Regions from separate parts of the Bradyrhizobium sp. ORS 285 genome, predicted to be linked through region 1. Evidence: predicted binding sites of a transcription regulator. Region 1 holds the regulator's gene; the other holds the start of a gene.

Region 1 (11,975 bases):
GCAGCGCTGCGGCGCGCGCCTCTGCCGACAGGCCGGTGCGGAACGCGGCGACGCGTTCCGGCGCGGCGGTCTTGGGCGCAGCGGTCTTGGGCGGCTTCTCGGGATCGACCCGCTCAGTCCGCGCCATCGGGCTCTCCCGATTGTGCGTCCTTCGCGAGTGCCAGCGCACGCGCATAGACCTCGCGCCGCGGCCGGCGCGACAGCTCGACGGCATGCATCACGGCATCTTTCACGCTCGACCGCTGCAGGAGATCCGTGAGCAGTGCGTCGACGGCGCTGTCGGTCATGACCTCGGCGTCCCGCGGCGGCGGTCCGATCACCAGCACGAATTCGCCGCGCGTCTCGAGTTCGTCGGCGCGTGCGGCGAGGTCGCCGGTGGTGCCGCGCAGCACCTCCTCGTGCAGCTTGGTGAGCTCGCGGCAGATCGCAGCCTGTCGTCCCGCCATCGCGTCGGCGAGATCGGCCAGCGTCTCCTGCACGCGGCTGCCCGCCTCGAACACCACCAGCGTGGCCTCGACGCGGGCCAGCTCCGACAGCCGCGTGCGCCGCGCCTGCTGCTTGGCCGGCAGGAAACCTTCGAAGAAAAACCGGTCGGTCGGCAGTGCCGCGACGCTCAGCGCGGCAAGGACCGCGGAGGGACCAGGCAAGGCGGTGACGGCGTGACCGGCCTCGCATGCGGCACGCACCAGCTTGTAGCCGGGATCGGAGATCAGCGGCGTGCCCGCGTCCGACACCAGCGCGATGGCTGCGCCCTCGGCCAGGCGCTGCAGGATCTTCGGCCTGACCGCTTCCGCATTGTGCTCGTGATAGGCAGCAAGCTCGGCGCCGAGGCCGTACCGCTCGGCCAGCCGCCGGGTGATTCGCGTGTCCTCGCAGAAGATGACGTCAGCGCCGGCCAGCGTCTCCAGCGCGCGCAGCGTGATGTCGCCGAGATTGCCGATCGGCGTCGCCACGAGGTGCAGGCCCGGCCGGGCGCGCGGCGCCGCGATGCGATGTCCCGCCACCAGATAGGTCCACGTGGTGGAAGATTTGCCGTCGTCCGGCGAGATGTTCGGGATTGCCTTGGCGCCCATCGGGGTAATTTAAAGGGCCGGGCGGGGGAATGCCACCGGGGAACAGTGGTTCTATGAATGTGAAGGTCCGACAACCTCCGTCGGTCGCGCCGTTCATCCGCGCTTCAACTTCGGAAATGCACTTCAAAGGGCGTTGATCCCAACAGGGGATAGGCCGTGCAAAACGTCGATTTGATCTTCGCTGTGGTTCTGACAGCCTTTTGTTTTGCTTAACTATTCGTCGACAATATGAATGGATCAGCACGGCCTGGGGGGCGTGCGGTTGGGGAACTTCTGGCCGCTTCCGGCCGAACGTAGAGATGTCATGGTGGGCCCGCGTCATCCCAGTTCTCACGCTCCGGGACCCCATGGGGTTGCCCGGCGAACCGCGCTTGGCCTGATCCTCGGCGCACCGCTGCTGTCGGCCTGCTCCAATGTGCAGCAGGGCTTCAATCCGTTCGAGACGCCGACCGGTCCGTCCGGACCGCCGCAGCAGCCGGCTGTCGCAGGGAACGGTCAGGTCAAGGTCGGACTGATTCTGCCGCTGTCGGCCTCCGGCAATGCCGGCGTGGCCGCGCAATCGATGAAGAACGCCGCCGAGATGGCGCTCGCCGAGTTTCAGAACCCCAACATCCAGCTGCTGATCAAGGACGACGCCGGCAGTCCGCAGGGCGCGCAGCAAGGGGCACAACAGGCCTGCGACGAAGGCGCGGAGATCCTGCTCGGGCCGCTGTTCGCAGGCTCGGTGCCGCCGACCGCCCAGGTCGCGCGCACGCGCAACATCTCGGTGATCGCGTTCTCGACCGATTCGAGCGTGGCCGGTCGCGGCGTGTATCTGTTGAGCTTCCTGCCGGAGTCCGATGCGACGCGCATCGTCGACTACTCGGCCGGCGTCGGCAAACGCTCCTTTGCGGCGCTGCTGCCCGACAATGCCTATGGCACCGTGGTCGAAGGTGCGTTCAAGACCGCGGTCAGCCGACGCGGCGGGCGCATCGTGGCGTTCGAGAAATATGCCGGCGACCGCACCATGGCGGTGCGGGCGGTGGCGCAGGCGCTGAGCGGCGCCGATGCGCTGCTGCTGGCCGATGACGGCGAATCCGTCGTGGCGACAGCGGACGCGTTGACCGCGGCCGGCGCGAACCTGCGTGCCGTCCAGCTGCTCGGCACCGGTCTGTGGGACAATCCGCGCGTCTACAACAGTGCCAGTCTGCAGGGTGGTCTCTACGCGGCGCCCGATCCCTCAGGCTTCCGCGCCTTCGCCGGCCGTTATCGCACCCGCTTCGGCGGCGATCCCGTGCGCACGGCGACCTTGGCCTATGACGCGGTGGCGCTGGTCGCAGCGCTCGCCCGCACGCAAGGCGCCCAGCGCTTTGCGCCTGACGTGCTCACCAACGCCTCCGGCTTTGCCGGCATCGACGGCCTGTTCCGTTTCCGCAGCGACGGCACCAATGAGCGCGGGCTTGCAGTGATGCGCGTCGGCTCGGGCGGCGGCCAGGCCGTGGCCGGTGCGCCGAAGAGCTTTAGCGCGACCTGAGGACAGTTCGTCAGGCGGCGAGATCGGCGACGACGGCGTCGAGCACGGGAAAGCCGTCCTGGGTGACGCGCAGCCGGCCATCCGGCTCCACGGCGATGGCGCCCTCCTCGCGCAGCAGCGCGATGCGGCGCGGATCGAGCGTTCGACCGGAGATCGCGGCGTAGCGCTTGGGATCGATACCCTCGCGGAGACGCAGCCCCATCAGCAGGAATTCGTCGGCGCGCTCCTCGCTGTTGAGCAGATCGTCGGTCATCACGCCGTGACCGTTGGACTCGACGCGCATCACCCAGGCTTCGGGCCGCTTGTCGGTCGCGGTGGCGTGTCTGACGCCGTCGATGTCGAGCCGGCCATGCGCGCCAGGGCCGATGCCGGCATATTCCTGACCGCGCCAATAGACGAGGTTGTGCCGGCACTCCGCGCCGGGACGCGCGTGGTTGGAGATCTCGTAGGCCGGCAATCCATGACGGGCGCAGACCTCCTGCGTGACGTCATACAGCGTCCGCGCGAGACCCTCGTCCGGCGTCTTCAGCTTGCCGGCGGCGTGCAGGCCGAAGAACGGCGTGCCCTCTTCGATCGTCAGCTGATACAGCGACAGATGCTCCGCCGCCTCGCCGATCGCGCGCGACAACTCCGCGGTCCACATGGCCGGCGTCTGGTCGGGCCGCGCATAGATCAGGTCGAACGAATAGCGGTCGAACGCGCCGCGCGCGATCGCCACCGCCTTCATCGCTTCTTCGGCGGTGTGCAGCCGTCCGAGCATCTTTAGCGACGCATCGTCCATCGCCTGGACGCCAAGCGAGACGCGATTGACGCCCGCCGCGCGGTAGCCGGCAAAGCGGGTGGCCTCGACGCTGGTCGGATTGGCTTCCAGCGACACCTCGACATCAGCTGCGACGTGCCAGTGCTTGCCGATCGCATCGAGAATGGCGCCGACGGTCTGCGGCTGCATCAGCGACGGCGTGCCGCCGCCAAGAAAGATCGAGCTGACGGTGCGTGGCCCTGTCCGCGCGGCGGTGGTGGCGATCTCCTGCGCGAAGGCGCGAGCAAAGCGGTCCTGGTCGATGGCAGCGTGGCGGACGTGGCTGTTGAAGTCGCAATACGGACATTTCGACAGGCAGAACGGCCAGTGCACATAGACGCCGAACGCTTTGCTGTCAGCGCTGCTCAAGACAGATCTCCGCGAGCTTCACGAAGGCACGGGCCCGGTGCGACAGGCCAAGGCCGAGCGGCGGCAGGCCGTGCTTCTCGATGCTGGTCATCTCGCCGAAGGTGCGGTCGTGGCCATCGGGCAGGAACATCGGGTCATAGCCGAAGCCGGCCGTGCCGCGGGGCGGCCATACCAGGGTGCCGTCGACGCGTGCCTCGACCTCCTCGATGTGCCCATCCGGCCAGGCCACGCATAGCGCCGAGACGAAATGCGCGGTGCGCTTCTCGGCGGTCGTGGCGCCGCGCTCCTGCAGCAGTCGCTCGATCCGGGTCATCGCCCCGGTGAAGTCCTTGTCCGGGCCAGCCCAGCGTGCCGAGTAGATCCCAGGCGCGCCATCCAGCCCGTGAACCACGATGCCCGAATCGTCGGCAAAGGCCGGCAGCTGCGCGGCTTCCGCGGCGGCCACCGCCTTGATGCGCGCATTGGCAATAAAGGTGTCGCCAGTCTCCTCCGGCTCGCCGAGCCCGAGCTCGCCGGCGGAGACGGCTTCGATGCCATGGGGCGCCAGCAGCTCGCGCATCTCGGCGAGCTTGCCGGGATTGTGGGTCGCGATCACGATGCGACCGGAGAGCTTGCGATGCGAGCTCACGCGACCGCCATCTTCTGCAGATCGACCAGCCGCGCGACGCCCTTGCGCGCCAGCGCCATCAGCGCCAGGAACTCGGCTTCGGTGAACGGCGTCTTCTCCGCCGTGCCCTGCACCTCGATGATGCGGCCATCGCCGGTCATGACGAAATTGGCGTCGGTCTCGGCCTCGGAATCCTCGGCGTAGTCGAGGTCCAGCACCGGCGTGCCGTTGTAGATGCCGCAGGAGATCGCGGCGACATTGTCGCGCAGCACCTCGGTCTTGATCATGTTGCGCGCCTTCATCCACTTGATGCAGTCGGCCAGCGCCACCCAGGCGCCGGTGATCGAGGCCGTGCGGGTGCCGCCGTCGGCCTGCAGCACGTCGCAGTCGACCGTGATCTGGCGCTCGCCGAGCGCCTCCAGGTCGATTGCGGTGCGCAGCGAGCGGCCGATCAGGCGCTGGATCTCGACGGTGCGGCCGGTCTGCTTGCCCGAGGACGCCTCGCGGCGGGTGCGCTCCAGAGTGGCGCGCGGCAGCATGCCGTATTCGGCGGTGACCCAGCCACGCCCCTGGCCCTTGAGCCAGGGCGGCAGCCGGTCCTCCAGGGTGGCGGTAACCAGCACATGGGTGTCGCCGAACTTCACCAGGCAGGAGCCCTCGGCGTATTTGACGACGCCGCGTTCCAGGCTCACGGGCCGCAATTCATCCGGTGCACGGCGGCTCGGCCGCATGATTCTCTCCGTGGAAAAGGCAAAAGACGGGGTTTAACGGCCTTGTAGGTGCCGGGACCCGCAGCGGCAAGGCCTATCACGCCGGAACACGCCCACAAGACCGGCTTGCCACCGAGCCGCCGCATGGCCAAATTATATGCAGATGGGTGAGGAGGATATCTGGTGGCCCACCACGATCCGATCAACCTGATGACACCGCCGGCGGGGCTTGCGCAGCTCAACGAGCGCTCGCGCGAGATCTTCCGCCAGATCGTCGAGAGCTATCTTGCGACCGGCGAGCCGGTCGGCTCGCGCAACATCTCGCGGCTGATCGCGGTTCCCCTGTCGCCGGCCTCCGTGCGCAACGTGATGGCGGACCTGGAGCAGCTCGGCCTGATCTATGCGCCGCACACCTCGGCCGGCCGGCTGCCGACCGAAGCGGGCCTGCGCTTCTTCGTCGACGCGCTGATGCAGGTCGGCGACATGACGGAAGCGGAGCGGCAGTCGATCCAGAGCCAGCTCGCCGCCGTCGGCCGTGCGCAATCGGTCGAGGCCGCGCTGGACGAGGCGCTGACCCGGCTGTCCGGCCTGACCCGGGCGGCCGCGGTGGTTCTCACTGCCAAATCCAACACAAGGCTGAAGCACATCGAGTTCGTGCGGCTGGAGCCCGAGCGCGCATTGGTCGTGCTGGTCGGCGAAGACGGACAGGTCGAGAACCGGGTGCTGGCGCTGCCGCCCGGCGTGCCGCCGTCGGCGCTGACCGAGGCCTCCAATTTCCTCAATTCCCGGATTCGCGGACGCACTTTGGCGGAAGCGCGGCTGGAGCTCGAGACGGCGCTCGCAGCCGATCGCGCCGAACTCGATCAGCTGACGCAGAAGGTGATCGCGGCCGGCGTCGCGAGCTGGTCCGGCGGCGACAGCGACGATCGTCAGCTGATCGTGCGCGGCCACGCCAATCTGCTCGAAGATTTGCATGCGCTCGAGGATCTCGAGCGCGTCCGCCGGCTGTTCGACGATCTCGAGACCAAGCGCGGCGTGGTCGATCTGCTCGGCCGGGCGGAGAGCGCCGAGGGCGTGCGCATCTTCATCGGCTCGGAGAACAAGCTGTTCTCGCTGTCGGGCTCGTCGACGATCGTGTCGCCTTATTCGGATGCGACGGGGCGCATCGTCGGCGTGCTCGGCGTCATCGGTCCGACACGGCTGAACTACGCCCGGGTCATTCCAACGGTCGATTATGCCGCCCGTCTGCTTAGCCGGCTGATGGGTGGCTGATCTCGGACATGGTTAACCCGCCGCCCGCGCCACCGTCAGGCTGCGCTTGATTTTCAGCGCCCAAAGCACGATATCCCGCCCGACATCCCCCAGAACCCGCCGAACTTGCGAGAAGTCTGTCCATGACCGATCCCGACCTGCATCAGAACGATCCGCAAAACCCTGCGCAGGCCAGCGAACCCGTCGTCTCCAAACCCTACATCATGCCCGACGACCCGGAGGCCGGCTCGGCCGAAGCCCTGGCGAAGGAAGCGGCCGAGGCGCGCGACAAGATGCTGCGCACGCTGGCGGAGATGGAGAACCTGCGCAAGCGAACCGCTCGCGAGGTTGCGGACGCGCGGATGTACGGCATCACCGGCTTCGCCCGCGACGTGCTCGACATCGCTGACAATCTGCAGCGCGCGCTCGATGCGGTACCGGCGGAAACGCGCGACAACGCCGATCCCGGCCTGAAGTCGCTGATCGAAGGCGTCGAGCTCACCGAACGCTCGCTGCTCAACACGCTGGAGAAGAACGGCGTCAAGAAGTTCGATCCCACGGGGCAAAAGTTCGACCCGAACTTCCAGCAGGCGATGTACGAGGTGCCTGATCCGTCGGTGCCGTCGGGCACCGTGGTGCAGGTCGTACAGGCCGGCTTCATGATCGGTGAGCGCATCCTGCGCCCGGCGCTGGTCGGCGTCTCCAAGGGCGGCGCCAAGACGGCGCCCGGGGCCGGCAACGACCAGTCGAACAGCGCGGCTTGAGGCGGCTGGCTCCGGGGCTGGCAAGTCCAAGCTTTATCTCACGACCAGAGGCGCCGATCCGGCTCGGATGCGGCGCCTCAATGCTGTTTGAGCCACAGCACATCGTGCCTTAACCAACCTCCGCTAGCGTGCGCCGACTCTCGCAGAGGACGGCCCCATGAGCCCCCACATCGAAGCCGCAACGCGCCAGACGTTGGCTCCGCCCGCGCATGAGCGGCTGGCGGTGGCGCCATGGCTCCTGATCGGCGTCGTGTTCGTCGTCGCCCTCCTGCTGCGCCAGCTCGTGCCGTTGAACACCGATGTCAGCTGGCTGCTCGTCGTCGGCGAGCGCATGCTGGATGGCCAGAAGCTCTATCGCGACATCATTGAAATCAACCCGCCGATGGCGGCGTTCGCCTATTTGCCCGCCGTCGCGCTCGCACGCGTGCTGCATGTCGATGCGCGGCATGTCATCGACGCGCAGCTGCTGGTGCTGGCGGCAGCCTCGCTCTATGCGACGTCGCGCATCATCCGGCTGTCGTCGAATCTGGCTGCGTTGAACTGGGGGCCGTTCGCGATCTGGGCTGCGGCGGTCGTGACGATCCTGCCGACGGACGTGTTCGGTCAGCGTGAACACATCGCGGCGCTGACGTTCCTGCCGGGGCTCGCCGTGTATGCGTTGCGCAGTCATCGCGACCCGGTCCCGGCCTGGGCGGTGCTGGTGGCCGGCATCGGCGTCGGCATTACCCTCGCGTTCAAGCCGTTCTTCACATTCCCGGCCGCGTTCTGCATCCTGGCGGGCGCCATGCGCGCGCGCAGCTGGCGCCAGCTGTTCGCGCCGGAGAACATCATCGCCGGCGTGATCGTGTCGGTGGTGAGCGTCGGGACCTATCTGCTCTATCCCGAATACTTCACAGTGACGTACCCGCTGGTGCGTGACACCTATCTGTCGTGGTCGATGTCCCCGTCGGCCATCTTCGTCAACGTGGCCACGCTGCTGCTCGTCGTCGCGCTCGCGACGATTGCGCTGACACGCCGGAGCGGCCGGCTCGAAGGGGCGCTGCTCGTCCTGGTCCTGGCGTCGATCGGATTTGCGATCTCGTTCTTTCTGCAGCGGCGCGGCTGGCCGTATCATTCCTATCCGATGATCGCGATGGCCATGCTGACGATGGGCTATGCCATGCTGGTCGGCGCCGATGACCGCGGTCCGGTTCGCCGCGCGAGCGCAGCGTCGATGTTGATTCTGACGGCCGCCTTCGCGCTCGGCCTGCAATGGTTCAATCTGCGCGTCGATGTCGGTCCGATCCCCGAGGCGATCGCCCGGCTGAAGCCGCATCCGAGGCTGTTGGTGCTGAGCGGCGAGGCGGCGATCGGGCATCCGCTGGTGCGCGACATCGGCGCCACCTGGGTGTCGCGCCAGGAGAATCTGTGGATCCGCGAATTCGTCCGGCTGACGCGCGAACGAACCACGGTCGATGCCGCGACCGATGCGAAGCTGAACGGCTATCTGGCGCAGGAGCGCAACTGGCTGGTCGAGGATTTCAAGGCTGGCACGCCCGACATCGTGCTGGTCGACAATCTGCGCGATGGCTGGGGTGACTGGGCCCGGGCCGACGCCGAGCTGCAGCAGCTGCTCAAGCCTTATCGGCTCGTGGCAACGGTTGAGGGAGTCGACATCCTCGAACGGACGGAATGACTATTTCTGCGCAACGCCGATCGCAAAGGTGTAGGGCACGCGCGAATAGTCGTCGTGAATCTCCAGCGTCACGCGGCTGAAGGCGCTGCGCAGCAGGTCGTAATAGCCGGCGCGGTCGCGCACGAAATCGCCGCGATCATTGTCGAGCAGCCATTTGGCAATCCGCGACTGTCCCTCGCGGTAGCAGCCGTCGAGCGTGAACAGCGCGCCATCGGCCGCGAGCACGTCACGAATGTTGGCGAGCGTGGTCTTCAGCTCGTCATCGCCGATGTGGTGCAGCACGCCGTTCATCATCACGACGTCGGCGCCGGCGAACTCGCGCGCGGCGTCCGCATCGAAGTGCCGGCAATGGAACGCGCCGAGATGGCCGAACGACCGCTGCGCATGCGCGATATAGGCCTCGTCGACGTCGAAGCCGGTGTAGTCGATGCCGTCGGGCAAATGGCGCAGGATATAGCCGGGGCCGCAGCCGATATCGATGATGCGCATGCCCGGGCGCAAGGTCAGATAGTCGCGGATCGCCTTGATCCGCGCGCCGAAGAAGCCGCCGGCATTTTGATAGGCTTGATACAGCGCCGGATGTTTCAAGAGCTCCTTCACGAGGAGGCCTCCTCATAGGCCGAGCGGCGCAGCTCCGGTCCGGACTGGGCGAGCAAGGTGTTGAGGGGCGGGCTCTCGATCTCCTCCAGAGCGTCGGTCGACAGCTGTGGCACCCGGCCGCGGCGATGAATCTGCGAGATCAGGAACAGCGGCCGGTTCTTGGACTGGATGTAGATGCGCCCGACATATTCGCCGATCAGGCCGAGCACCAGCAGCTGCACCGAGGAGATCATCACGACCAGCAGGGTCAAGCTGGTCCAGCCGGGCACGGTGCCCGAGAAGATCCAGCTGATTACGGCGCCGATGCCGACGAAGGTCAGCCCGGTCGTCAGCAGCGCGCCGACATAGGTCGCGATCCGCAGCGGCACCATCGAGAAGCTGACCAGCGCGTCGGCGGCGAAGCTGATCATCTTCAGCAGCGGATATTTGGTGCTGCCGGCGAAGCGCGGCGCGCGGTCGTATTCGAACGCCACCTGCTTGTAGCCGAGCCAGGCCACCATGCCGCGGATAAAGCGATCATGCTCCGGCATCTGCACGAGCTGGTCCGAGATGCGGCGGCTCATCAGCCGGAAATCGCCGGTGTCGACGGGGATCTGGACGCGCGTGATCCGGGCGAGCAGGCGGTAGAAGGCCTCGGCCGACCATGTCTTGAAGCGGGTCTCGCCGGCGCGGCTGCGGCGCTGGCCATAGACGACGTCTGCGCCTTCGCGCGCCATCATCGCGTACATGGGCGTCAGCAGCTCCGGCGGATCCTGCAGATCAGCGTCGATCACCAGCACGAGGTCGCCGCGTACGGTCGACAATCCGGCAGTGAGCGCCAGCTGATGGCCGTGATTGCGCGCGAGCTTGACGGCCACGACGTTGCGGTCCTCGGCGAGCAGTTGGTTGATGATGCCCCAGGTGCCGTCAGTGGAGCCGTCGTCGACCAGGATCAGCTCGAACCTTGTGCCGCACAGTGCACGCGCCGCCGCTGTCGTCCGGCGATGAAACTCGCGCAAGCCGTCCGCTTCGTTGTAGCAGGGCACAACGATCGAGACGAACATCTTGCCGGGGCGCGGCGTCTCGTCCTGCAGCTCGGTCAAATGGAAGGCCTCGTGCGACCCCGACGGGGGTTCGGCTGGGCAGTGAGTGTCGACCAGGGGCAGTTAATTGTTCTTCAATTCCGGGTTTCCAGACGGTCAGATTCGCGGCTGCGCGACGCTCGCGGCCTCAGACGCAGACCTCCGGTTAAGCATTTGCCGGCTATTGAGGGCGTGGCGATTGATAGCAGGCCCTCGGCCTGCCATGGCCGACCTCGTGTCAGAACTGGACCGCGGACGATGGACAAGGCCGAGTTTGACCGTTTCGCTGACGCCTACGAGGATCAGCACCGTGCGAACGTCGCGGTGACCGGCGAAGGCACGGAATATTTCGCGGAGTACAAGATCAGGCTGCTGCGGCGGATCGTCGATCGCGGCGGCATCGACGTGGCGCAGATCTGCGATTTCGGCGCCGGCATCGGCAACTCCATCCCGTTCTTCCGGCGGTATTTCCCAGAGGCGGCCCTGACCAACGCCGACGTCTCGGAGCGCAGCCTGGCACTGGCGCGGCAGCGCCATTCCGGCAGCGGCGAGAGCCTGCTGATCGAGCAGGATCACATTCCCTGCGAAGCGGGCCGGTTTGATGTGGTGTTCTCCGCCTGCGTGTTCCACCACATCCCGCATGACCAGCATGTCGCCTGGCTGCGCGAGCTGCACCGGATCACCCGCCCGGGCGGCCTCATCGCGGTGTTCGAACACAATCCGCTCAATCCGCTCACGGTGCGCGCCGTGAACACATGCCCGTTCGATGAGAACGCCGAGCTGATCCTCGCGCGCGACTTGGCGCGGCGGCTGCGTGACGCGGGCTGGCCCGCGCCCCGCACTCGGTACAGCCTGTTCTTCCCGCGCGCGCTCGCCTGGCTGCGGCCGCTTGAAGACACGCTCGGCTGGCTGCCGCTCGGCGCCCAATACGTCGCGCTGGCGCGCAAGGCCTAGGCTGAAATCGATCGTCGCTGCGGTGCGCTCGGTCCTGGTCGCCGACCTCGGCGATGGCCGACTAAAGCGCGATGAGATCAGGATGAATCATCATCGCCTTTAGGTTGTTGTTTGCGCATGATCTATTCGGAAAACCGCTGCGCACTTTTCCGGATCATGCTTTAGCCCGGCTTCGGCCGAGACTCGGGCCGAGCGGCCGAGCATCCGCAGGATGTCGCGTCGCCCACCAATTCTCCCGCAATTGAGATTGCCGCTTCCGAGCCGCTCCAAGGCTCCGGACAGCTCGGTGGCGCGTCCTTGCCGGTCCTGACCCCAAGCGCCGTAAACCAGAGATTGTCGCTGAGGGAAGAAGCAATCCGTTAAAGGTGCCTAAGTATGGTCCGTAAATCTACGGTGGGGTGGGACCATGACCATGAATGTCGACGCGGATGGCGGTTTAATGCTGCCTGCGCTGCAGGCCACGGACCGGCGATCGCGCCTGCCCGTTCTGACGCTCCTTCTCGTCCTGGTTGCGGCGGCCGTGCTCGTGCGGCATCTGGTGACCGCCAATACCGACGTGAGCTGGCTGCTGATCGCGGCGGAGCGCTGGCTGGATGGCC
Region 2 (11,975 bases), 2.9 Mb from region 1:
ACCTCGTGCAGGACCGCGAGCAGGGGATGTGGCGCGGTGGCGGTGTCGATCGCGATGCAGGCGTTGATGAAGGGGGGCTGCTGCTCCTCGCCCCAGGGCGGAGTGACGTAGTCGGGGGAGCGCGCGACGAGCTTGCCTTGCGCGCGGCTGATGATCTCGGGAATGGCCTGCGCAAAGGTCGTCCTGACGTTGCCGACATTGCCGCCGAGGGCGATCAGCGCGCTGGCCATGGCCGTCACGGATGCCGCGAGCGGGTCAGCACCACGCCGACATCCTCGAAGATCGCGGCGATCGGCGCATGCGGCTTGTGCACGGTGACCTTGACGGCGCGGATGCGGGCGAAGCTTGCCAGGATCGCATCGGCCACCGCGCCGGCGGCGCGTTCGAGCAGCCGGTAGTTGGTATCCTTGAACGCGGCGGTCGCCGTCTCCACCACGTCGGAATAGGACACGGTGTCGGCGAGCCGGTCGCTGCGCGAGGAGTCCGACAGATCGGTATAGAGCTCGAGATCGATCACGAAGCGCTGGCCGACCTCGCTCTCATGCTCCATCACACCGTGACGGGCATGAATGAGAACGCCTTTGATGAAAATGGTATCGGTCATGCCTCAGCCTCGATTGCCGCTGCCACGCGCACGGCCTGAACCGTCTCGGCGACGTCATGCGCCCGGATGATCGCAGCGCCATGCCGAGCCGCGATCAGATGCGCCGCGATCGATCCGCCGAGCCGCTCTTGCGGCTCCGATGCGACCACGGTGCTGATGAAGCGTTTGCGCGAGGCGCCGACCAGCAGCGGCAGCCCAAAGCGCATGAAGGCATCGAGCCTGGCGAGCGCCGTCATGCTCTGCTGCGCCGTCTTGCCGAAGCCGATCCCAGGATCGAGCACGATATTCCCTGCGGGAATGCCGGCCTTCGCCGCGATATCGAGCGAGCCTGCGAAGAAGCGGAGCATGTCGTCGATGATGTCGATGTCCGGATCGACGACCTCGCGGTTGTGCATCACCACGACCGGCGCGCCGTGCGCCGCGACCACCTCGGCCATATCAGGATCGCGCTGCAGGCCCCAGACATCGTTGGCGATCGCCGCGCCTGCCTGGAGCGCAAATTCCGCAACTTGCGATTTCATGCTGTCGATCGAAACGGGCACGCCGAGTGCGATGATCTCGGCCAACACTGGGCGCAGCCGCGCCAGCTCCTCGTCGGCGCTCACCGGCTCCGCGCCCTTGTAGGGGCGGGTCGACTCGGCGCCGATATCGATGATGTCGGCTCCCGACGCGATCATGGCCTTGGCCTGCTCGATCGCACGTTCCGGCGCATTGAAGCGGCCGCCGTCGGAGAACGAATCCGGCGTGACGTTCAGGATGCCCATGACAGCGGGAAAAGGCCGCGCCAGCCACGGCCGCAGCAGCGGGTGGCTCGCGACCAGGTCCTTAGCAGGGTGCGGCAAAATTGCGCTCATGGCCGCCGCTTTGCGCGGTTGCCACCCCCAAGTCAAGGTGTCGCGCTGCACAAGGCCGTTGCAGCCAGTCAGCGGCCGCTCAATAGCTGATCTTGGGCTCGAGTCGGCGTGCCTTCTCGATCAATTGGCCGACGGACTTCTCCGAGGGCAGGATGCGAACCAGCTGCCGTCGCGTGTTCACTTCCTTGATGTTCTGCGCCAGTCGGGCAGGGTTGCGATGCGCCAGCTCGCGAACGGTGGTGACGCCGGCGGCGCGGACCAGGCACACCTTGGCTTTCCCCATGCCGGGAATGCGCATGTAGTCGGCGCCATTGGCCCAATCGAGCAACTGCTGTTCGCTGATCCCGGTCTTGGCGGCGAGCGCCTTGCGTCCCTTGACGGTGCGGGCAGCCTCGAGGAATGCGTCGGTGGTGCGGATGCCCAAAGCTTTCAGCTTGGAGGCACAGAAGGTCGTCATGCCTTCGAGTTCGGTGATCGGATATGTCATGATACTCGGCGCGCGAAGGTGCTTCAAACGAACTGGTTCAGGCCTCGCGTGCCCAACCGCATCGTGATCGTCTCGACCGTTCCGGTTTGGTCGTGGATGAACCCGGAAAGTTCAACGGCGTGCCGTTCGATTGCCGCAAAATCGTTGGCCCGCAGGGGCCGAGTGATGAACCGCTGCTGTCGCTTGTCGTTGCAAGGGACCTGAGCAAGACGATGACGGATGAAAAGATGTCTTGAAGGAGGTCTTGGCTGTTTAGCCACGGCTCTATCGATGCCGGCCGTTCTGGCCAGCGGCTCAACCAGCTCGTTCATGTGAACCCCGTCGTCGTCCAGCCCCCCACGGCCAGACGTCCTCGCTGAATTCATCTTGATCGGGCGATCCGTGAATTACAAGCGACGAGCGGGCCGGGTGCGCGAATCGATTCGCGATCGCCGATGAACTGTTGCAGCGATGCAAGACCAGATATTGAATCTACCGATCAAACCTGCGCGTTGCACCGATGATAGGGTGACTTCGCAAGCAGGTGAGGCACCCTGGCGCTGGTTCCAGCCGGTGAAACTAAAGTATGTTACCTGCACGCGATGCGCGGCACCTCGTGCGATGCGAAACAATCATTCTCGAGAGACGGATCAACATGGCACCATCCGGAAAATCACTGGCTGATACCGACGACAAGATTCTCGTAGGTGCCGGCGAGCAGCCGGCCTGGTTGACGCTTGCCCTCGCCAATCGCCATGGCCTCGTGACGGGCGCAACCGGCACCGGCAAGACGGTGTCGCTGCAGGTGATGGCCGAAGGTTTTGCGCGCGCCGGCGTTCCGGTCTTCGCGTCCGACATCAAGGGCGATCTCTCCGGCATCTCGCAGACCGGCGAGGCCAAGGACTTCATCGTCAAGCGCGCGCAGGAGCTCGGACTGACCTATCAGCCCGATCAGTTCTCGACGGTATTTTGGGATGTGTTCGGTGAGCAGGGGCATCCCGTGCGCGCCACCGTCACCGAGATGGGACCGCTGTTGCTCGCGCGCATGCTCGACCTGAATGACGTTCAGGAAGGCGTGCTCAACGTCGCCTTCCGTGTCGCTGATGAGAACGGCCTCGCGCTGATCGACATGAAGGATCTGCGTGCGCTGCTCGATGCCATCATTCCGGATACGAAGAAGGGCGCGGATGCGGAGGCTGATCCGCTGGCGCCGATACGGAAAGCCGCGCAGTCGTTCGGCAACGTCACCCGCGCCACCGTCGGCACCATCCAGCGCCAGCTGCTCGTGCTGGAGAACCAGGGCGGCACCAAGTTCTTCGGCGAGCCGGCGCTGACCTTGACGGACTTCATGAAGACCGATCGCGACGGCCGCGGCATGATCAACATCCTCGTCGCCGACAAGCTGCTGCAGAATCCGCGCCTCTACGCGACCTTCCTGCTGTGGATGCTGTCGGAGCTGTTTGAGGAACTGCCGGAGGTCGGCGACGTCGCCAAGCCGAAGCTCGTGTTCTTCTTCGACGAGGCGCATCTGTTGTTCAACGATGCGCCGAAAGCGCTGCTGGACAAGATCGAGCAGGTGGTGCGTCTCATTCGTTCCAAGGGCGTCGGCGTGTACTTCGTCACGCAGAACCCGCTCGACGTTCCCGATCGCGTGCTCGGGCAATTGGGCAATCGCTTGCAGCATGCGCTGCGCGCTTTCACGCCGCGCGACCAGAAGGCGGTGGCCGCCGCCGCCGATACGTTCCGTCCCAATCCGAAGCTCGACACCGCCAAGGTGATCACCGAGCTCGGCAAGGGCGAGGCGCTGGTGTCGTTCCTCGAAGGCAACGGCACGCCGGCGATGGTGGAACGCGTGCTGATCCGGCCGCCGTCGGCGCGGATCGGGCCGGTCACGCCGGAGGAGCGCAAGGCCATCATCGCGGCAAGCCCGGTGAAGGGGAAGTACGATACCGAGATCGACGCCGAATCCGCTTACGAAATCCTGCAGCAGCGGATCGCCGGCAAAGCGGCGACCACGGATGGCTCGTCCGGCGGCGTGCTCGGCACGATAGGCAATCTCGCGGCGACGATCTTCGGCACCAACGTCAAGCGCGGCCAGCTCTCGACCACCCAGGTGATCGCGCGCACCGTCGCCCGCCAGGTGACCGACAAGGTGGTCGGCGGCATTGCCGCCGATCTCGGCAAGCAGGTCGGCGGCTCGCTGGGCAGCTCGATCGGCCGTTCCCTGGTGCGCGGCGCGCTCGGCGGATTGCTGCGGCGCTGAGCCATGCCGGCATCGCCAGCGTGATGCTCACCGCATCACGCTGGTCCCGACCGCGCAACGGGGCTACAAGCGAGCCAACACGCGTCACTAGCGAAGGGATCTCTTGGCCATGGCCAATGCGCAGCTTCAATCCGTGCTCGACCACATCGATGGCGATTTCGACAACAGCCTGGACCGGCTGTTCCAGCTGATCCGCATCAAGTCGATCTCGGCCGACCCGGCGTTCGCCGAGGATTGCAAGCAGGCCGCCGATCATCTCGCCAAGGATCTCGCGACGCTCGGCTTCGCTACCGAGGTGCGGCCGACCGCCGGCCACCCGGCCGTCGTCGGCAAGAGCAACGGTCACGGTGCCGCCAAGCCGCATGTCCTGTTCTACGGCCATTACGACGTGCAGCCGGTCGATCCGCTCGAGCTGTGGCATCGTCCGCCGTTCGAGCCCGTCGTGACCGATCACGCCGATGGCCGCAAGATCATCGTCGCGCGTGGCGCCGAGGACGACAAGGGCCAGCTGATGACCTTCGTCGAGGCCTGCCGCGCCTGGAAGAAGGTGACGGGATCGCTGCCGCTCGACATCACCGTCGTGATCGAGGGCGAGGAGGAGGTGGGCTCGAAGAATTTCGTGCCGTTCCTCGAAGCCAACAAGGACGAGTTCAAGGCCGATTTCGCGCTGGTGTGCGACACCGGCATGTGGGACCCGAACACCCCGGCGATCACCACCTCGTTGCGCGGCCTGCTGTATGAAGAGATCAAGATCAAGGCCGCCAATCGCGACCTGCATTCGGGCGTGTTCGGCGGCGGTGCGCGCAATCCGATCCGCGTGCTGACCGAGGTGCTCGGCGGGCTGTTCGATGCGGACGGCCGCATCACCATTCCCGGCTTCTACGATGGCGTAAAGGACGTTCCGCCGGAGGTCCTGGAGCAGTGGAAGAAGCTGAACCTGACGCCGGAGAGTTTTCTGAAGCCGATCGGACTGTCGATCCCGGCCGGCGAAAAGGACCGTCTGCTGATCGAGCAGATCTCGTCGCGGCCGACCTGCGACATCAACGGCATCTGGGGCGGCTATATCGGCGAAGGCTCCAAGACGGTGATCCCGTCGCTCGCCCATGCGAAGGTCTCGTTCCGTCTGGTCGAGGGCCAGGATCCGCTCAGGATTCGCAAGGCATTCCGCGACTACGTGTCGGCGCGCATCCCCGCCGACTGCTCGGTGGAATTCGGTGACCATTCGGCCGGTGCCGCGATTGCGCTCGACTGGACCATGAAGCCGCTCGCGGCCGCCAAGCAGGCGCTGACCGAGGAGTGGGGCAAGGAAACCATCCTGATGGGCTCGGGCGCCTCGATCCCGATCGTCACCGATTTCAAGAAGACGCTCGGCCTGGACTCGCTCCTGGTCGGCTTCGGCCTCGACGACGACAACATCCATTCGCCGAACGAGAAGTACGACCTCAAGAGCTACCACAAGGGCATCCGTTCCTGGGCCCGCATCCTCGCGGCGCTCGCGGAGATGCCGCGGTAGCAGACACTACTCTCTCCGTCATTCCGAGGCGCGCGGAATGCACGAGCGCGGAACGACGGTGTGGAGAGATCACGACTTCGGGCAGGCAACTCACGCCGCGCTGGCGACCCCCGTCGCGACGAGATCGCCGCTGGCGATCTTGCGCAGTGCTGCGAGATTGGCCTCAGTGGAGGCCAGTCGCCAGCATGATTTGCCGCTCGATTTCGCTTCGTAGAGCGCTGCATCCGCTGCGAACAGCAGGGATTCCGGATCGCTGCCGTGATCGGGCGCAGCCGCGATGCCGATGCTCATGCCGATGTTGACGCGCGCGCCGCCGGGCAGCGCGATGGGGGCTGTCATGACCTCGATGAGGCGTTCGCCGAGCGCCAGCGCGTGGTCGATATCGGGCTCCGTGGCGAGGACGACGAATTCGTCGCCGCCGATCCGGGCGATGACGTCGGCCGGCGCCACGATCTCGCGCAGCGTGCGGCCGACGATCTTCAGGAGTTCATCGCCGGTGGCATGGCCGAAGGTGTCATTGACCGGCTTGAAGCCGTCGAGATCGAGATAGAGCACGGCGAAGTTCTGCTGCCCGGGAACCTTGCTGCACAGACGGCTTTGCAAAGCGTCGATCAGGCCGGCGCGATTGGACAAGCCTGTGAGCGGATCTCGCCGCGCCTGCTCGTCGCTCTCGCTCTTGGCCTGCATGACCGCCACAAGCATCTTGTTCAGGCGGAACGCCGCGCCTGTCATGGCGAGGAAGTACACCGGCATCTGCAGATACATCACAAACAACAGCGGCTCGTGCGAGATGGCAACGCCGGGGATGACCGGGCCGATGCTGCACAGGATCATGGTGCCGACCAGGCGCGGTGCGCTGAAATTCCGGAAGCAGATGCCGCCGACCATGGCCGCCGAGGAGATGCAGGTGAGTGACGCCGCGATCCAGTCGCCGGAGGCCAGGCTGATGCCGACGCCGAAGCCGACGCTCGCGCTCCAGGCCACCGCCAGGAGGATGTGGATGTCGGTCGGCGTCGATAGCTGCGCGCGGGCGCGGCGGTAGGAGATGATCATCACGATCAGCCGCGACAGGCAGATCACTACCTCCATCACGAACCAGCTGACGAAGAGGGCGGTGGGTGTGCGCAGCGCCAGCGCTGCCGCGACGGCGACGGTGTTGATGGCGCCCCCGGCGAACACTGACCAGCAGCCATAGAGCTCGCCGGCCAACGCCAGACGGATGTCCGGTGACACCGGATATCCTGGGTCTGCCAGCCAGCGCGTCACGCGCCAGCGTGGCAAACTGAAAGCCAGACCATCACCCCGCATTTCAATACCTCCGCGGGGTTGCAATAGGCGGCACGGCACTTAACAGGCCTTTAGGGAGGTATCCTCGTCTGACTGCATGCTTGATGGACGGTAAAATTTGACTCGAATTGATGTCGTACAGGCTGAGGGCCGAGCCATCCTCAACCCGACGTGCGCATGCGCGCCCGCTCCTCCGCGATCGGAGCGACCTCGACCGTCGCATTGCCGAGCGCGCGGTCGCGCTCGAACACCAGGCGGACGCGCTGTCCGACCGGCGTCAGGCCGATGAGATTGCGCACCTGCGTCGCGCTGCGCACGGGCATGTCGTTGGCCTTCACGATGATGTCGCCCTTGCGCAGGCCTGCCCGTTCCGCGGGCGAGCCCACGCTCACGTCGGCGACCCGCGCGCCGACGACGCGGCCGTCCGCCGCCGAATCCAGATCGAGCAGGGTGACACCGATGCGTCCGCGATCGACGCGGCCGTTGGCGACCAGCTGCTCCATCACCCGCCGCGCCATGTTGATCGGCACGGCGAAGCCGATGCCGACATTGCCGCCTCCGGGCGAGATGATCGCGGTGTTGATGCCGACCAACTCGCCGCGCAGGTTGATCAGAGCGCCGCCGGAATTGCCGGGATTGATCGCAGCATCGGTCTGGATGAAATCCTCATAGCCCTGCTTGCCGAGACCGGTGCGGCCGAGCGCGCTGACGAGGCCGGAGGTGACGGTCTGGCCGAGGCCGAATGGATTGCCGACCGCGATCACGAAGTCGCCGACCTCCAGCGCATCGCTGTCGCCCATTGCGATCGCTTTCAGCTCGGTCGGGTCCTTGATTTGGAGCAGTGCGATGTCGGTGGCGGGATCGCGTCCGACCAGACGGGCGGAGAATTTGCGGCCGTCCTTGGTGCGGATTTGGGCGGTGGTGACATGCTCGACGACGTGATTGGCCGTCATCACGTAGCCCCTGGCAGCATCGACGATCACGCCGGAGCCGGTGGCGCTGATCTGCTTCTCGACCTGCTTCGGCACATCGAAGAAGTCGCGGAACAGTGGGTCCTGATAGAGCGGGTTGTCCTGCCGGACCTTGCCTTCGACCGAGATGTTGACCACGGCCGGCGTGACCTCCTTCACCAGCGGCGCCAGCGTCGGCACGCGGCCGAGCTTGAGGTCAGGGATCTGGGCGAGGGCAGGCGCAGCCAGGAGAGAGAGCAGGATCGCCGGCATCAGAACCAAAGGCCGGAGACAACGCAGAATCTGCATCGTTTTTTCCTCGACGGACGGGGGCGGATTTTGGCGCCCGTAGAACTGGTCAGGACGGCTGCCGCGGTCAAGGGCCGTCCTGGCAATCGTTCCCACCGAGTGCCAAAAATTTTTCGTGACCCTCTTGAACGAAAAGTTCGGCTTTCCTAGGTCGTTGCTCGCCCGGGGGCCTCATGGGACCCGAGGCCTATGACATCGCTGATCTTGTGAAGGAGGATGTGCATGCATTTCCGTCCATTGCACGACCGCGTGCTCGTGCGCCGTATCGATGCCGAGGAGAAGACCAAGGGCGGCATCATCATTCCCGACACCGCCAAGGAGAAGCCGCAGGAGGGCGAGATCGTCGCCGCGGGGCCTGGGGCGCGGAATGAGCAGGGGCAACTGGTGCCGCTCGACGTCAAGGCGGGCGACCGCGTGCTGTTCGGCAAGTGGTCGGGCACCGAGGTGAAGATCGACGGCAAGGATCTCCTGATCATGAAGGAGAGCGACCTGCTCGGCATTGTCGACAAGCCCGCCGCGGCCAAGAAGGCCGCGTGATTCCTCGGAACTGACAGTCATACGAGAAAGGAGACGACGAACATGGCTGCCAAGGACGTGAAGTTTTCCACCGACGCGCGCGACCGCATGCTGCGCGGCGTCGACATCCTCGCCAATGCCGTCAAGGTCACGCTCGGTCCCAAGGGCCGCAACGTTGTGATCGAGAAATCGTTCGGCGCGCCGCGCATCACCAAGGACGGTGTGACGGTCGCCAAGGAGATCGAGCTGGAGGACAAGTTCGAGAACATGGGCGCGCAGATGGTGCGCGAAGTGGCCTCGAAGACCGCCGATCTCGCCGGCGACGGCACCACCACCGCCACCGTCCTCGCCCAGGCCATCGTGAAGGAAGGCGCGAAGTCCGTTGCCGCCGGCATGAACCCGATGGACCTCAAGCGCGGCATCGATCTCGCCGTCGACGCTATCGTCAAGGACTTGAAGTCGCACGCCAAGAAGATCACCAGCAATGACGAGATCGCCCAGGTCGGCACCATCTCGGCCAATGGCGACAGCGAGATCGGCCGCTTCCTCGCCGAGGCCATGCAGAAGGTCGGCAATGAGGGCGTGATCACGGTGGAGGAGGCCAAGAGCCTCGACACCGAGCTGGAGGTGGTCGAGGGCATGCAGTTCGACCGCGGCTATGTCTCGCCGTATTTCGTCACCAACTCCGAGAAGATGCGGGTCGAACTCGAGGATCCCTACATCCTGATCCACGAGAAGAAGCTGTCCGGCCTGCAGACCATGCTGCCGCTGCTGGAAGCCGTAGTGCAGTCCGGCAAGCCGTTGCTGATCGTCGCCGAGGATGTCGAGGGCGAGGCGCTGGCGACGCTCGTCGTCAACAAGCTGCGCGGTGGCTTGAAGATTGCGGCCGTCAAGGCGCCGGGCTTCGGCGATCGCCGCAAGGCCATGCTCGAGGACATCGCGATCCTGACCGGCGGCACCACGATCTCAGAGGATCTCGGCATCAAGCTGGAGAACGTGACCTTGTCGATGCTCGGCCGCGCCAAGAAGGTCGTGATCGACAAGGAGAACACCACCATCGTCGACGGCGCCGGCGCCAAGAAGGACATCGAGGCCCGCGCGCAGCAGATCAAGCTGCAGATCGAGGAGACCACCTCCGACTATGACCGCGAGAAGCTGCAGGAGCGGCTGGCCAAGCTCGCGGGCGGCGTCGCGGTGATCCGCGTCGGCGGCGCCACCGAGGTCGAGGTCAAGGAGCGCAAGGACCGCGTCGACGATGCGCTGCACGCCACACGCGCGGCGGTGGAGGAGGGCATCCTGCCTGGCGGCGGCGTGGCGCTGCTGCGCGCCACCAAGGTGCTCGACGGCATCAAGACCGCGAACCCCGACCAGAAGGCCGGCGTCGACATCATCCGCCGCGCCATCCAGGTGCCGGTGCGGCAGATCGTGCAGAACGCCGGCGACGACGGCTCGCTGGTGGTCGGCAAGCTGCTGGAGAAGGACACCTACAGCTGGGGCTTCAATGCCGCGACCGGCGAGTACCAGGACCTGGTGCAGGCCGGCGTGATCGACCCGGCCAAGGTGGTGCGCACCGCGCTGCAGGATGCAGCCTCGGTCGCCTCGCTCTTGATCACCACCGAGGCGCTGGTGGCCGACAAGCCGAAGAAGGCGGAAGCCGCCGCCGCACCGGCGATGGACTACTGATCGCTCTCAGCCGTGACGGACTGCCGGACGCGCCGTCCGTCACGGCTCTTCAAAAGAAAGTTAGTTGCTGCCGTCGCTGGCCGTGGATCGGCCACAACACGCGGCTATTAGTCGGAGCTACGACCGCAATTCGTCCAGAGCCGGCCACAATCGCCAGAGCGCGACCGGTCGACTGACGGACCGACGGTCGACGGGAGGTGCGGTTGGGGCGCTGTCGCGCCGCCCGTCTCAGTGCAGCGCAAAGCGCGTTCGCGGGGGCGATTATGCCTGCCTGGCAGTACAATCATCCGCCACCAAATCCGACCGCCGTCATGGCGGTCGCTGATCCCAGGCGGCTGACGCGGTTTCTGATCGAAAGCGAGCAGCGCGTCGTCGCGCATTGCCAGGCGGTGCTGTCGCGTGGCGACATCGATCCGCGCGAGCGCGAGCGGCTGGTCAGCGTGTTGCGCGAGGCAACCATGCGGCTGCAGCGGCTGTCGGCTGTGGCAGCGTGACGCCTGGAGATACCGTCCGGCTCGTGGCAAAAAAAATCGACGGAAGGCTCTTGAAACAGGCCGACGTTTTTCTAAGTCGTTTGTCGCCGCTTCGGCGGCGCCGGGTGCCCTCGGGGCCCGGCGATGATCTGGGCGCTGACCGCTTGTCTGGTTCGACCGCTTGTCTGGTTCTCAGAAGTAGTCCTGCATCGGCTCGGCGCTCCTTCGTATCCATCTTGCTCCTAGGAGGACTTGGCTATGAGGACGTATGATTTCAGCCCGCTGTGGCGTTCGACCATCGGCTTCGACCGGCTGTTCAGCCTGCTCGACGAGACCCAGCGCGCCGTCGAGGACAACTATCCCCCCTGCAACATCGAGCGGATCGGCGACGACCGCTATCAGATCTCCCTGGCCCTGGCCGGCTTCGCGCCGGATGAGCTCACCATCACCGCCGAGCACAATGTGCTGACGGTGGAGGGCCGCAAGGCGGACAAGGAAACCCGCGAGTACCTGTATCAGGGCATTTCGTCGCGGCCCTTCAAGCGGCAGTTCAATCTTGCCGACTATGTGCAGGTGACGAACGCCTCGTTCGACAACGGCCTGCTGCGGATCGAGCTGGTGCGCGAGATCCCCGAGGCGATGAAGCCGCGGCGGATCGCCATCGGCACGGCGCCCGTCGAGCAGATCGCGCAGCCGAGGGCGGCCTGACTTTTGTGGCCCGCGACGCGGGCGCATCGCCCGCGTCGATGCACTATCTGTGTCTTGTGGAAAGGAGTGAAGGAGACACGCCATGAGCGAGCACCGTGTTTCGATCACCGCGGGCGGTACCGGTTTCCATCCGGTCTCGCATTACGCGTCCCCGACGGATCTGTTGAACGACGCGAAATTGTCGCGCGCCGAGAAGCGGCTGATCCTGTCATCCTGGGCGTCGGACATGTACGCCGTGGAGTCGCAGCCCGGCCTGCGCAAGATCCCGGGCCTTGCCAGGCCGCTCCGTCTGTCGGACATTCTCGGCGCGCTGCGCCAGCTCGATCGCGAGGATCAGCCGCCGCGCCCG

What was found. Region 1 encodes HrcA, which represses chaperone genes, less so after heat shock. Its sites were predicted from a motif close to GTTAGCACTCNCNNNNNGNGAGTGCTAAC; they were not measured.
Region 2: groES (co-chaperone GroES) is a predicted target of HrcA. The motif match lies at 8,325-8,353, and genes of this name have one in related genera.

What each region holds. Positions count from the first base shown of each region.
Region 1 covers NZ_LT859959.1:7,455,490-7,467,464, reverse strand. The annotation lists gene BRAD285_RS33595 (YraN family protein) at 1-127, opposite strand, end outside; gene rsmI (16S rRNA (cytidine(1402)-2'-O)-methyltransferase) at 114-1,073, opposite strand; gene BRAD285_RS33585 (penicillin-binding protein activator) at 1,378-2,586, shown strand; gene hemW (radical SAM family heme chaperone HemW) at 2,597-3,754, opposite strand; gene BRAD285_RS33575 (non-canonical purine NTP pyrophosphatase) at 3,741-4,313, opposite strand; gene rph (ribonuclease PH) at 4,379-5,092, opposite strand; gene hrcA (heat-inducible transcriptional repressor HrcA) at 5,255-6,343, shown strand; gene grpE (nucleotide exchange factor GrpE) at 6,466-7,086, shown strand; gene BRAD285_RS33555 (hypothetical protein) at 7,244-8,761, shown strand; gene BRAD285_RS33550 (bifunctional 2-polyprenyl-6-hydroxyphenol methylase/3-demethylubiquinol 3-O-methyltransferase UbiG) at 8,762-9,361, opposite strand; gene BRAD285_RS33545 (glycosyltransferase family 2 protein) at 9,358-10,404, opposite strand; gene BRAD285_RS33540 (class I SAM-dependent methyltransferase) at 10,681-11,376, shown strand; gene BRAD285_RS33535 (hypothetical protein) at 11,783-11,975, shown strand, end outside.
Region 2 covers NZ_LT859959.1:4,569,306-4,581,280, reverse strand. The annotation lists gene folK (2-amino-4-hydroxy-6-hydroxymethyldihydropteridine diphosphokinase) at 1-230, opposite strand, end outside; gene folB (dihydroneopterin aldolase) at 236-604, opposite strand; gene folP (dihydropteroate synthase) at 601-1,458, opposite strand; gene BRAD285_RS20730 (DUF4332 domain-containing protein) at 1,538-1,945, opposite strand; gene BRAD285_RS20725 (hypothetical protein) at 1,969-2,256, opposite strand; gene BRAD285_RS20720 (helicase HerA-like domain-containing protein) at 2,580-4,187, shown strand; gene BRAD285_RS20715 (M20/M25/M40 family metallo-hydrolase) at 4,297-5,700, shown strand; gene BRAD285_RS20710 (GGDEF domain-containing protein) at 5,791-7,008, opposite strand; gene BRAD285_RS20705 (trypsin-like peptidase domain-containing protein) at 7,149-8,246, opposite strand; gene groES (co-chaperone GroES) at 8,469-8,783, shown strand; gene groL (chaperonin GroEL) at 8,826-10,445, shown strand; gene BRAD285_RS20690 (hypothetical protein) at 10,709-10,939, shown strand; gene BRAD285_RS20685 (Hsp20 family protein) at 11,177-11,626, shown strand; gene BRAD285_RS20680 (hypothetical protein) at 11,709-11,975, shown strand, end outside.